DNA from 3 places in the Parviterribacter multiflagellatus genome. Region 3 is predicted to be linked to each of the others. Evidence: riboswitches for the same ligand, from Rfam matches in the RefSeq annotation. Region 3 holds a riboswitch; each other region holds the start of a gene.
What was found. A riboswitch is a leader RNA that binds a small molecule or an ion and turns the genes downstream of it on or off. The one in region 3 is predicted to bind cyclic di-AMP.
Positions count from the first base shown of each region.

Region 1 (3,260 bases), on a different contig from region 3:
ACCCGGTGAAGGCGCGCGAGCGGCTCGGGCTCGTGGGCCAGCAGGCCGCGCTCGACGAGGCGCTGAGCGGGCGCCAGAACCTGCTCCTCTTCGGCCGGCTCTTCCACCTGAGCGGCGCGGAGGCGGCGCGGCGGGCGGACGAGCTGCTGGAGCAGTTCGGCCTGACCGACACCGGCAAGCGGCCGGTGTCCAAGTTCAGCGGCGGCATGCGGCGGCGGCTCGACCTCGCCGCGTCGTTGATCCTCGCGCCCGAGGTGCTCTTCCTCGACGAGCCGACGACGGGGCTGGACCCGCGCTCGCGCAGCGAGGTCTGGGCGGCGATCCGGGCGCTGGTCGACGGCGGCACGAGCGTGCTGCTGACGACGCAGTACCTGGAGGAGGCCGACCAGCTCGCGGACCGCATCGCGCTGATCGACCACGGGCGGAGCGTCGCGGAGGGCACGCCGGCGGAGCTCAAGGCGCGGCTCGGCGGCGACCGGATCGACGTCGTGGTGCGCGAGGACGGCGAGGTGGCGCGCGCCCGCGAGGCGCTCGCGCGAGTGGGCTCCGGGCCGCCGGAGGTCGACGAGGACGCGCGCCGGATCAGCGTGCCCGTCCGCGCCGGCGACGGCGTGGCGGCGCTGACCGGCGCCGTCCGCGGGCTCGATGACGCGGGTGTCGTGCCCGAGGACGTCGCGCTGCGCCGGCCGACGCTCGACGAGGTGTTCCTGAGCCTGACCGGAGGGGTGGCCGCATGACCCGTTGGACGATCCTCGACGCGCGCACGATGACGCTGCGGGCCGCCTGGCAGTGGGCGCGGCAGCCCGGCGCGGTCGCCGTGACGCTGCTCTTCCCGGTGCTGACGCTCTTCCTCTTCGGCGCGCTGTTCGGCGGCCAGATGGAGGTGCCGCCGGGCGCGGACTACGACGAGCTGCTGCTCCCGGGCATGCTCGCGCTGGGCGTCGCGTTCGGCGTGGAGGCGACGATGATCGCGATCGTCACCGACGCGTCGAAGGGCGTGACCGACCGGTTCCGCTCGATGCCGATCGCACCGTCGGCGGTGGTCGCGGGGCGGGCGGCCGCCGACCTGCTGCAGTCGCTCGCCGGCCTCCTGGTCCTGCTGCTGGCGGGCCTCGCGCTCGGCTGGCGCTGGCACGAGGGGCTGGGGAACGCGGTCGCCGCGCTCGGCCTCCTCCTGCTGCTGCGCCTCGCGTTCGTGTGGATCGGCGTCTACCTCGGCCTCGTCGCGGGCTCGCCCGAGGCCGTCGTCGCGATCCAGATCCTCGTCTGGCCGATCGGCTTCCTCTCCAGCGTCTTCGTCTCCCCCGACTCGATGCCGGCGGTGCTCGGGACGCTCGCGGAGTGGAACCCGCTCTCCTCCACCGCGGCGGCGGTCCGCGACCTCTTCGGCAACCCCGGGTGGGAGGGGACGTCCTGGGCGGCCGACCACGCGCTCCTCCTCGCGATCGCCTGGCCGCTCGTCCTGATCGCGGTCTTCCTGCCGCTCTCGATCCGCCGGTATCAGGCGCTTCGCCGCTGACGAGAGACGGGGCCCGCCACCGACGGAGGCAGCAGCGCGCTCCGGCGCTACGGCGTGGCGCGCACGAGGCCCGCATCGTGGTCGTGGACGGCACACGGTTTCGAAGCCGATCCTTGTCCGGATCGGCGAGGAGCCGGGGGCCGTCCACGGCCGCGAGGCGCCCCTCGTGCGTGTCGCGACAGCGTCGGGGCGCGCTGCTGACTTGTTATGTCGCACAGAGTCGCTACTGTTCCGGCCGCCGAATCACTCCTGGTCCGCCGGGGGTGAACGGGGGACCCAGTCGTATGGGGCGAATCGACTTCGCAAGAGGTCGTAGCGCACTGCGCGAGCCCGTCAGCTCACCTCGTAGGCACCCAACCAGTTGTGACTTCCTACGAGACGACACACCGTGCCCGTGGCTGCCGCGCACTCGCGCTGGCGGCGCTGAGCCTGCTGACCGCGCTGGTGGCCCTCCCGGCCGCTGCCCAGGCGGACCAGGTGGCGACCGGCGGCGGCGCGGCGTACGAGGAGCCGGCGGTCGCGGCGCTCAAGTGCGGCACCGGCGACGCCACGTCGTGCCCGCGCGGGCACGTGCTGCGGCTGAGCGGCGAGGGCCTCGCGGCGACGCGCAGCGTCGTCTTCCTCGGCGGCAAGGGCGCGCGGGACGACCGCCGCGCGACGCCGACCGAGAAGAGCCCGCACCGCGTCATCGTCAAGGTGCCGACGTCCGCGAAGAGCGGCCCGATCCGCATCATCGCGGCGACCGGCGGCTTCACCGGCCCGTCGCTCAAGGTGCTCCCGACCCGCAAGGCACGCGCGGTGGTCACGCCCGCGTCGCTCCCGGCGGCCGGCAGCGGCATCTTCCCGGTGCAGGGCGAGCACGATTTCGGCACGTTCGTCAACACCTTCGGCGGCGGCCGCGGCCATCAGGGCCAGGACGTGCTCGCCGACTGCGGCACCCCGCTCGTCGCGGCGCTCGGCGGCACGGTGCAGATGAACAAGTTCCAGTCGAACGCCGGCAACTACATCGTCATCCAGGCCGCGGACGGGACCAGCCAGGCGTACATGCACCTGCAGGAGCCGTCGCCGCTGCAGAAGGGCGAGCCGGTCCTCGCGGGCCAGCCGATCGGCGTCGTCGGGCAGACCGGCCGCGCCAGCGCCTGCCACCTGCACTTCGAGTTCTGGACCGCGCCCGGCTGGTACGAGGGCGGCGAGCCGATCGACCCGCTGCCGATGCTGAAGTCGTGGGCGAGCGCGGGCACGACCGTCACCGCGGCCTCGAAGACGGCCGCCCCGGCCGCGGCCGCCTCCGGCGGCGCCTCCGCCCGCTAGTCCTTCTTCCCGGAGCCTGGCTCGGCCATCTTGCCGTGCAGCGCCGCCTTGGCGCTGTCGGGCAGGAAGCGCGAGCCGCGACCCTGCAGCTTGGTCTGCAGCGACGCCGAGACGACGCGCTCGTCGCCGTTCATGAGCGCCTCGAAGCCGTCGCGGGCCACGTCGGCCGGGTCGTCCTTCGGGCCGGTGCCGATCCGCGTGTCCTCCAGGTCGGCGCGCTCGAAGAACTCCGTGTCGGTCGGACCCGGCTGCAGCGAGGTGACGGTGACGCCGGTGTCCTTGAGCTCGTGCCGCAGCGCGAGCGCGAACGACTGCACGAACGACTTGGACGCGTTGTAGACCGCTTGGAACGACCCCGGCATGGTCGCGGCGATCGAGGAGGTGATCAGGATGCGGCCCTGCCCGCGGACGACCATGTCGCCGACGACGT
Region 1 is NZ_JBXPIZ010000006.1:271,635-274,894, forward strand. It holds gene AC1UE5_RS14875 (ATP-binding cassette domain-containing protein) at 1-737, shown strand, start outside; gene AC1UE5_RS14880 (ABC transporter permease) at 734-1,519, shown strand; cyclic di-AMP (ydaO/yuaA leader) riboswitch at 1,746-1,887, shown strand; gene AC1UE5_RS14885 (M23 family metallopeptidase) at 1,883-2,830, shown strand; gene AC1UE5_RS14890 (SDR family NAD(P)-dependent oxidoreductase) at 2,827-3,260, opposite strand, start outside.
Region 1: another riboswitch for cyclic di-AMP. It lies ahead of AC1UE5_RS14885 (M23 family metallopeptidase); the one in region 3 lies ahead of AC1UE5_RS18895 (peptidoglycan DD-metalloendopeptidase family protein).

Region 2 (3,260 bases), on a different contig from region 3:
GCGCGCGGCCCTCGGGGATGCCGCTGAGGCGCTCCAGCGCGGTCATCTCGACGATGCGCGCGCGGTTGGCGGTGATGCCGAGCTGCTTGCCGATCGCCGGGAGCGTGTGCGCCTGCTCGCCGGCGAGGCCGTAGCGGAGCTGCAGCACGCGGCGCTCGAGCGTCGACAGGCAGTCCAGCGCATCGGAGACCGCGCGCTCGCGCATCGTCTCCTCGGCGCGGACCTCGGGCTGCTCGGCGTTGTCGTCGGCGATGAGGTGGCCGAGCTCGGTGTCCTCCTCGTCGCCGACGGCGGCGTTGAGGGAGACCGGGGTGCGCGAGGCGCGCTTGAGGTCCTCGACGACCTGGACCTCGAAGCCCAGGTGCTCGGCGATCTCCTCCGGCTGCGCGTCGCGGCCCAGCTTGAGGGAGAGGTCGCGCTCGGCGCGGGTGATCTTGTTGACCTGGTCGACGACGTGGACGGGCAGGCGCACCGTGCGGCCCTTGTCGGCGATCGCGCGGGCGATCGACTGGCGGATCCACCACGTCGCGTAGGTCGAGAACTTGAAGCCCTTGCGGTAGTCGAACTTCTCGGCCGCGCGGACGAGGCCGAGCGTCCCCTCCTGGATGAGGTCCAGGAACGACAGCGCCCCGTCGCCCTCGCGGTCGCGCCGGTAGCGCTTGGCGACGTGCACCACGAGGCGCAGGTTCGCCTCGATCATGTGCTCCTTCGCGTCGAGGTCGCCGCGCTCGATGCGCTTGGCCAGCTCGATCTCCTGCTTGGCGTTGAGCAGCGGGACCTTGCCGATGGCCTCGAGGAAGGCCTGCAGGCTGTCAGAGGGATCAGGGAGGGGGTTCGGGCTCATCGTGACGGGGAGCTTCCTCTCGGACCCTAAGCGGGTCCTGAAGCGAACGTTCAGCTTTCGTTAGGACTGCCGATCACCTCGGTTAACAGCCTGTCCGTCCGAGAGTTCCGTAGGATCTTGGACTTGAACATCGCCGAGTCCGGTGTGCCACGGCATGCCGGAGCGGGGGACCCACTTGGGGTCGGTGCCGTTGCCGCGGCCCGGTCCTTGGGGCGAATCGCCGAGTGCACCTCGGTGTAGCGCACGTCCAGCGCGAGCCCGTCAGCTCACCTCGTAGGCGCCGTGACGACCGGAGGAACACCCCATCGTGAAGACGAACGAGGAGCCGCTGCACGCGTCCGCGTGCGACACCCGCGACCTCGCAGACCCAACCCACGCCCGTCGCTCCCTGCGCGCATCGGTGGAGCGGCGCCTGCGTCGCAACCGCCGCGAGCGCGTCGTCGGTGGCGGGCGCCGGGCGGTGCTGATCGCCGGCAGCGTGCTCGCGCTGGGCGCCGTCGGCGCCGCCGCGCAGGAGACCGTCGGCGGGACGTCGGCCGACGACCAGGCAGCAGCCACCGCACCCGCGCCCGCGCAGACCGCGACCAGCGGCGCCGGCTACGACGTGAAGGCGCTGCAGCGCAAGCTCGGCGTGAAGGCCGACGGCCACGTCGGCCCGCAGACGCGCCGCGCGATCAAGCGCTTCCAGCGGCGCAACGGCCTGACGCCGGACGGCATCGTGGGCCCCGCCACGCTCGAGGCGCTCGACCTGCCGACGGCCACCGAGGCGTCCGCGTCCGGCTCCGGCTCCGGCGACGTCGAGGCGCCCACCGCCCTGCTCGCCAAGATCGCCCAGTGCGAGTCCGGCGGCGACCCGACCGCGGTCTCGCCCGACGGCCGCTACCGCGGCAAGTACCAGTTCCTCCGCTCGACCTGGAAGCAGCTCGGCGGCACCGGCGACCCCGCCAAGGCTCCCGAGGCCGAGCAGGACCGCCTCGCCCTCGAGCTCCTGGAGACCCAGGGCCCGGGCGCCTGGCCGGTCTGCTCGAAGGTCTGATCCGCGTCGCGCGTGCGGCCTACCGCCGCACGCGCACGAGGTCGACGACGAACACGAGGGTCTCGTTCGGCTTGACCGCCGGTTCGGAGCCCTGCTCGCCGTAGGCGAGGGCGGGAGGGACGATCACCCTGCGTCGCCCGCCCTCGCGCATGCCGGCGAGCCCTTCGTCCCAGCCGGGGATGACGACGCCGGCGCCGAGCTCGAACGTGAACGGGCCGCGGCCGTAGCTCGCGTCCTTCTCCTTGCCGTCCGACCAGGTGACCATCGCGTAGTGGACGACGAGCTCGTCGCCCGCGCGCGCCTTGCGGCCCTTGCCCTTCTTGAGGTCGAGGACGTCGAGCTGCGCCGGCGGCGTGCCGGCGACGACGATCACGGGCCGGCTCTTGGGTGGCCGGTCGGCGACGGCGGGAGCGGCGGCCAACAGCGTGGCGAGGACCGCGGCGACGACGAGGAGGATGCGCGACATGTGCTGTGCATACCCGCGGGGTGTGCGACGACACCACCTTGGTGTGGTGGGCGGGCGACCGCAGCGGTGCGATCGTGGTCGTGTGCCCACCTCCCGCCTCCGCCCGCTGACCCTCGCCGCCGCGCTCGTGGCGCTTGCCGCGCCGGCCCCGGCGCTCGCGGTCGACCACTCCGCCGACTACCTCGACCCGCTCACGCCGCCGGACACCACGCCCGCCGCGATCGACGGGGCGCCGACCGAGCCGCTGCTGGTCAAGGGCGAGCGGCTCAAGCGCGGGCAGACGCTCCTGCCGGTGCGCGTCAGCGGGCCGGCGCACTCGGGCATCCGCCTGCGGCTCACGTGCCCGGCCGGCGCGAAGATCCGGGGCTACGGCTACGACGGGCCGGACGGGATGGCGGTGAACGGGCGCCCGCTGCTCGACCGGCGCACGGTGCGCCCGAAGGTCCAGGCCGCGTACGACGTCAACGAGGACGGCCGCTTCACCGGGCTCGTCCTCGCGCTCTGCGACTAGAACCCGTCGACCACGACGCGGCACCCGGCCACGTCGGGGTCGTGCGGGGTGAACTCGACGAGCCGCGCGCCCGGGTCGAGCGCCGCCACCATCCCGGCGCTGAGGCCGCGGTGGAGCGTGCAGACGAGCGGCTGGTTCTCCCGCACCGCGTCGCGGTAGGGGCAGACGCCGAGCGTGTACGTGCAGCAGCCGCCGTCCAGCGCGAGCTCGGGCGCGAACCCGAGCGCCGAGAGCGCCGCGTGCATCGTCTCCGCCGGCTCGTGGGCGTCGTCGGTGCCGGACATGAGGTCCACGCCGATCTCGCGGCCCCGCCGCTCCACCCCGTCGAGCCCCTCGTCGGCGCCGCCGACCGCACGCCCGAGCCAGCGCGCCAGCTCGCGGTACTCGTGCTCGCCCGGCAGCG
Region 2 is NZ_JBXPIZ010000004.1:320,011-323,270, forward strand. It holds gene AC1UE5_RS10960 (sigma-70 family RNA polymerase sigma factor) at 1-844, opposite strand, end outside; cyclic di-AMP (ydaO/yuaA leader) riboswitch at 966-1,141, shown strand; gene AC1UE5_RS10965 (transglycosylase family protein) at 1,152-1,880, shown strand; gene AC1UE5_RS10970 (FKBP-type peptidyl-prolyl cis-trans isomerase) at 1,900-2,346, opposite strand; gene AC1UE5_RS10975 (hypothetical protein) at 2,429-2,857, shown strand; gene AC1UE5_RS10980 (helix-turn-helix transcriptional regulator) at 2,854-3,260, opposite strand, start outside.
Region 2: another riboswitch for cyclic di-AMP. It lies ahead of AC1UE5_RS10965 (transglycosylase family protein); the one in region 3 lies ahead of AC1UE5_RS18895 (peptidoglycan DD-metalloendopeptidase family protein).

Region 3 (3,260 bases):
GGTGGACAGCTGCGCGGTGCCGTCGAGGTACGGCTTCGGGTCGGTCGCCTTGCCGGACTCGTCGCGGACCTCGAAGTGCAGGTGCGGACCCGAGCAGCGGCCGGTGCAGCCGACGCTGCCGATGACCTGCCCCGCGCGGACGGTCTCGCCGGCGGACGTCTTGATCTCGCTGAGGTGGGCGTAGCACGACGTCTTGCCGCTGTCGTGCTCGATGCAGACGAGGTTGCCGTAGCCGCCGCTGTCGGCGCCCGCCTTGGTGACGGTGCCGCACGACGCGGCGCGCACGGCGGTGCCGGTCGGTGCGGCGATGTCCTGACCGGAGTGCGCGTGCGTGCCGCGGTCCTCGCCGTACGACCCGGTCACCGTGCCGCTCACCGGTGTCGTCGTCGAGCACCCGCCGCCGCTCGCGACCGACGGCGCGGTCGTCTCCGGCTCGGGTGTCGCGGCGTCGCCCTGCTCGAGGTCCTCCTCCAGCGCGGCGCTGTCGCTCGGCGAGGCGTCGCCCCGCGCGCTGCCGCTCCCGCCGCGCGACGCCGTCTCGTCCTGCACCGCGTCGTCGCCGGTGGTGGACACGGTCCGCACCGCGGCGCCCGGCCCGTCGTCCTGCGCGCTGACGGTCGACGCGGGCGCCTCGCGCTCGATCGCGTCCCGCACGACCGCGGGCGCGTCCTTGGCCTTCATGAAGACGACCTTGGCGTTGAAGATCGCGGACCACGTGCGCGCGTCGACGATGCCGGTCACCGACAGGCCGTGCTGCGCCTGGAAGCGCTTGACCGCGCGCTCGGTGATCGGGCCGAAGATGCCGTCGTCGTCGACCCCGAGACGGCGCTGCACCTGCGCGACCGAGTCGCCCGTGGAGCCGAACCGCAGGAGCTCCGCGGACGCCCGCCCGGACGACGCGTCGCTCGTGGCGGGTGGAGGATCGGCCTGCCCGTTCGGGGCGCTCTGGTTGTCCTGCGCCACCGCCATCGACACCATCGGCGCTGCCGGAGCGGCGGCCACCGCGCCGGTGAGCGCGACCGTCGTTGCCTTGCGTCGCCGCCGGGCGCGCGCACTCAGGGCGGCCAGCCGCCGACCCTGGTGCGCACGCTCGCGCGAGCGCTCCCAGTGCGCGGGATCGGCGAGATCGCGCTCGCCTGGGAAGCCCTTGAACAGGCCATCGTCCTCGTGCCGCATCGACGCGGTCCTCCTACGTCTCTCGATTCGGGCGCCTACGAGGTGAGCTGACGGGCTCGCGCGTCGAGTCGCGCTACGCGGCACCCTGGCCGCGATTCGCCCCAGGCGGCCGGGAGACGGCCGCCGAGTGGTTCCCCCGCCCCGGACGCCCCAGAGGGCAGGCCGGGCTCGGCATGACTTGCGCGAGCCAGGATGACATAACCGGCCGACGACCACTCCACCCGCGGCGGCGAAGGCCCACCACTACCCTCTCGACACCATGCTTGTCGCCATCGACGGCCCCGCTGGCGCGGGCAAGTCCACGGTCGCGCGCGCCGTCGCCGACGCGCTCGGCTTCACGTACCTCGACACGGGGGCGATGTACCGCGCGGTCGCGCTCGCCGCCCTGCGCGGCCACGGCCTCCCGCATCTCGCCGAGGTCGGCTTCGCCGCCGACGGGCACGTGCTGCTCGAGGGCGAGGACGTCGAGTCGCTGATCCGCACGCCCGAGGTCTCCGAGCAGGCGTCCAAGGTCGCCGCCGACCCGCAGGTGCGCCAGGCGCTCGTCGAGCAGCAGCGCCGGCTGATCGCGCAGGCCGACTGGGTGGCGGAGGGGCGCGACATCGGCACGGTCGTCGCGCCGGACGCCGAGGTCAAGGTCTTCCTCACCGCATCCGCCGAGGAGCGCGCGCACCGCCGCGCCGCGCAGCTCGGCGCCGACCCGGCCGTCGTCCTGGTCGAGCAGCGCATCCGCGACGAGCGCGACTCGACGCGCGAGGACTCGCCGCTGCGGCCCGCGGACGACGCCGTTGAGGTCGACACCACCGGGCTGGGCATCGACGAGGTCGTCCAGCGCATCGTCGCGCTGGCGGAAGGGGCGCGGACGGCATGAGGAAGGTCGCGATCGTCGGCTACCCGAACGTCGGCAAGTCGTCGCTGGTCAACCGCCTGACGAACACGCGCGAGGCCGTGGTGCACGAGCGCCCCGGCGTCACGCGCGACCGCAACGAGCTGCCGTGCGAGTGGAACGGCCGCCGTTTCACGCTGATCGACACGGGCGGCGTCGACTTCTCCGACGAGGACCCCATGGCCGGCTCGATCCGCGAGCAGGCCCAGGCCGCGCTCAACGACGCGGACGTCGCGGTCTTCATCGTCGACGCCAAGGCCGGGCTGCGGCCGGGCGACGACGAGCTGGCCGACCTGCTGCGTCGCTGGCCGAAGCCGGTCATCGTCGGCGCGAACAAGATCGACGGCCCGAAGGACCTGCTGCTCGCGCACGAGTTCCACGCGCTCGGCCTCGGGGAGCCTGTCGCGGTCTCCGCCGCGCAGGGTCTCGGCACGGGCGACCTGCTCGACGAGATCACGAAGGTGCTGCCGGAAGGCGACCTGCCGGAGGACGAGGACATCGTCCGCCTCGCGGTCATCGGCCGGCCGAACGTCGGCAAGTCCTCGCTCGTCAACAAGATCCTCGGCCAGCAGCGCGTGATCGTCTCCGACGTCGCGGGCACGACCCGCGACGCGATCGACCTGCCGTTCGAGTACGACGGGCGCCGGATCATCCTCGTCGACACCGCGGGCATGCGGCGCCAGGCGAAGGTGAGCGAGTCGGTCGAGTACTACACGGCGCTGCGCTCGCAGCGCGCGGCCGAGCGCGCCGACGTCGCGCTCGTCGTGTGCGACGCGCAGGATGGCGTCACCTCGCAGGACATGCGCATCGCCGAGCTCGCGATGAAGGCCGGCTGCGCCACGGCGCTGATCCTCAACAAGTGGGATCTGCAGGACGAGGAGGCGGGCGTCGGCTCGGACATCGAGCACGAGCGCGCACGCGTGCACCAGAAGCTGCGCCTGCGCCCGAAGGTGCTGACCGTGAGCGCGCAGACGGGCCGTCAGGTGCAACGCGTCCTCCAGGAGGCCGTCGCGCTGGCGGACAGGATGCGCACGCGCATCCCGACGTCGGACCTCAACCGCTTCCTCAGCGAGACCGTCCAGGCGCGCCAGCCGCCGGCCAAGCAGAACCACCGCCTGAAGCTGCTGTACATGGCCCAGATCGAGACTCGTCCGCCGCGGTTCGCCATCCAGGTGAACTCTCGCACCAGAGTTACGCG
Region 3 is NZ_JBXPIZ010000008.1:327,817-331,076, reverse strand. It holds gene AC1UE5_RS18895 (peptidoglycan DD-metalloendopeptidase family protein) at 1-1,176, opposite strand, end outside; cyclic di-AMP (ydaO/yuaA leader) riboswitch at 1,191-1,360, opposite strand; gene cmk ((d)CMP kinase) at 1,436-2,047, shown strand; gene der (ribosome biogenesis GTPase Der) at 2,044-3,260, shown strand, end outside.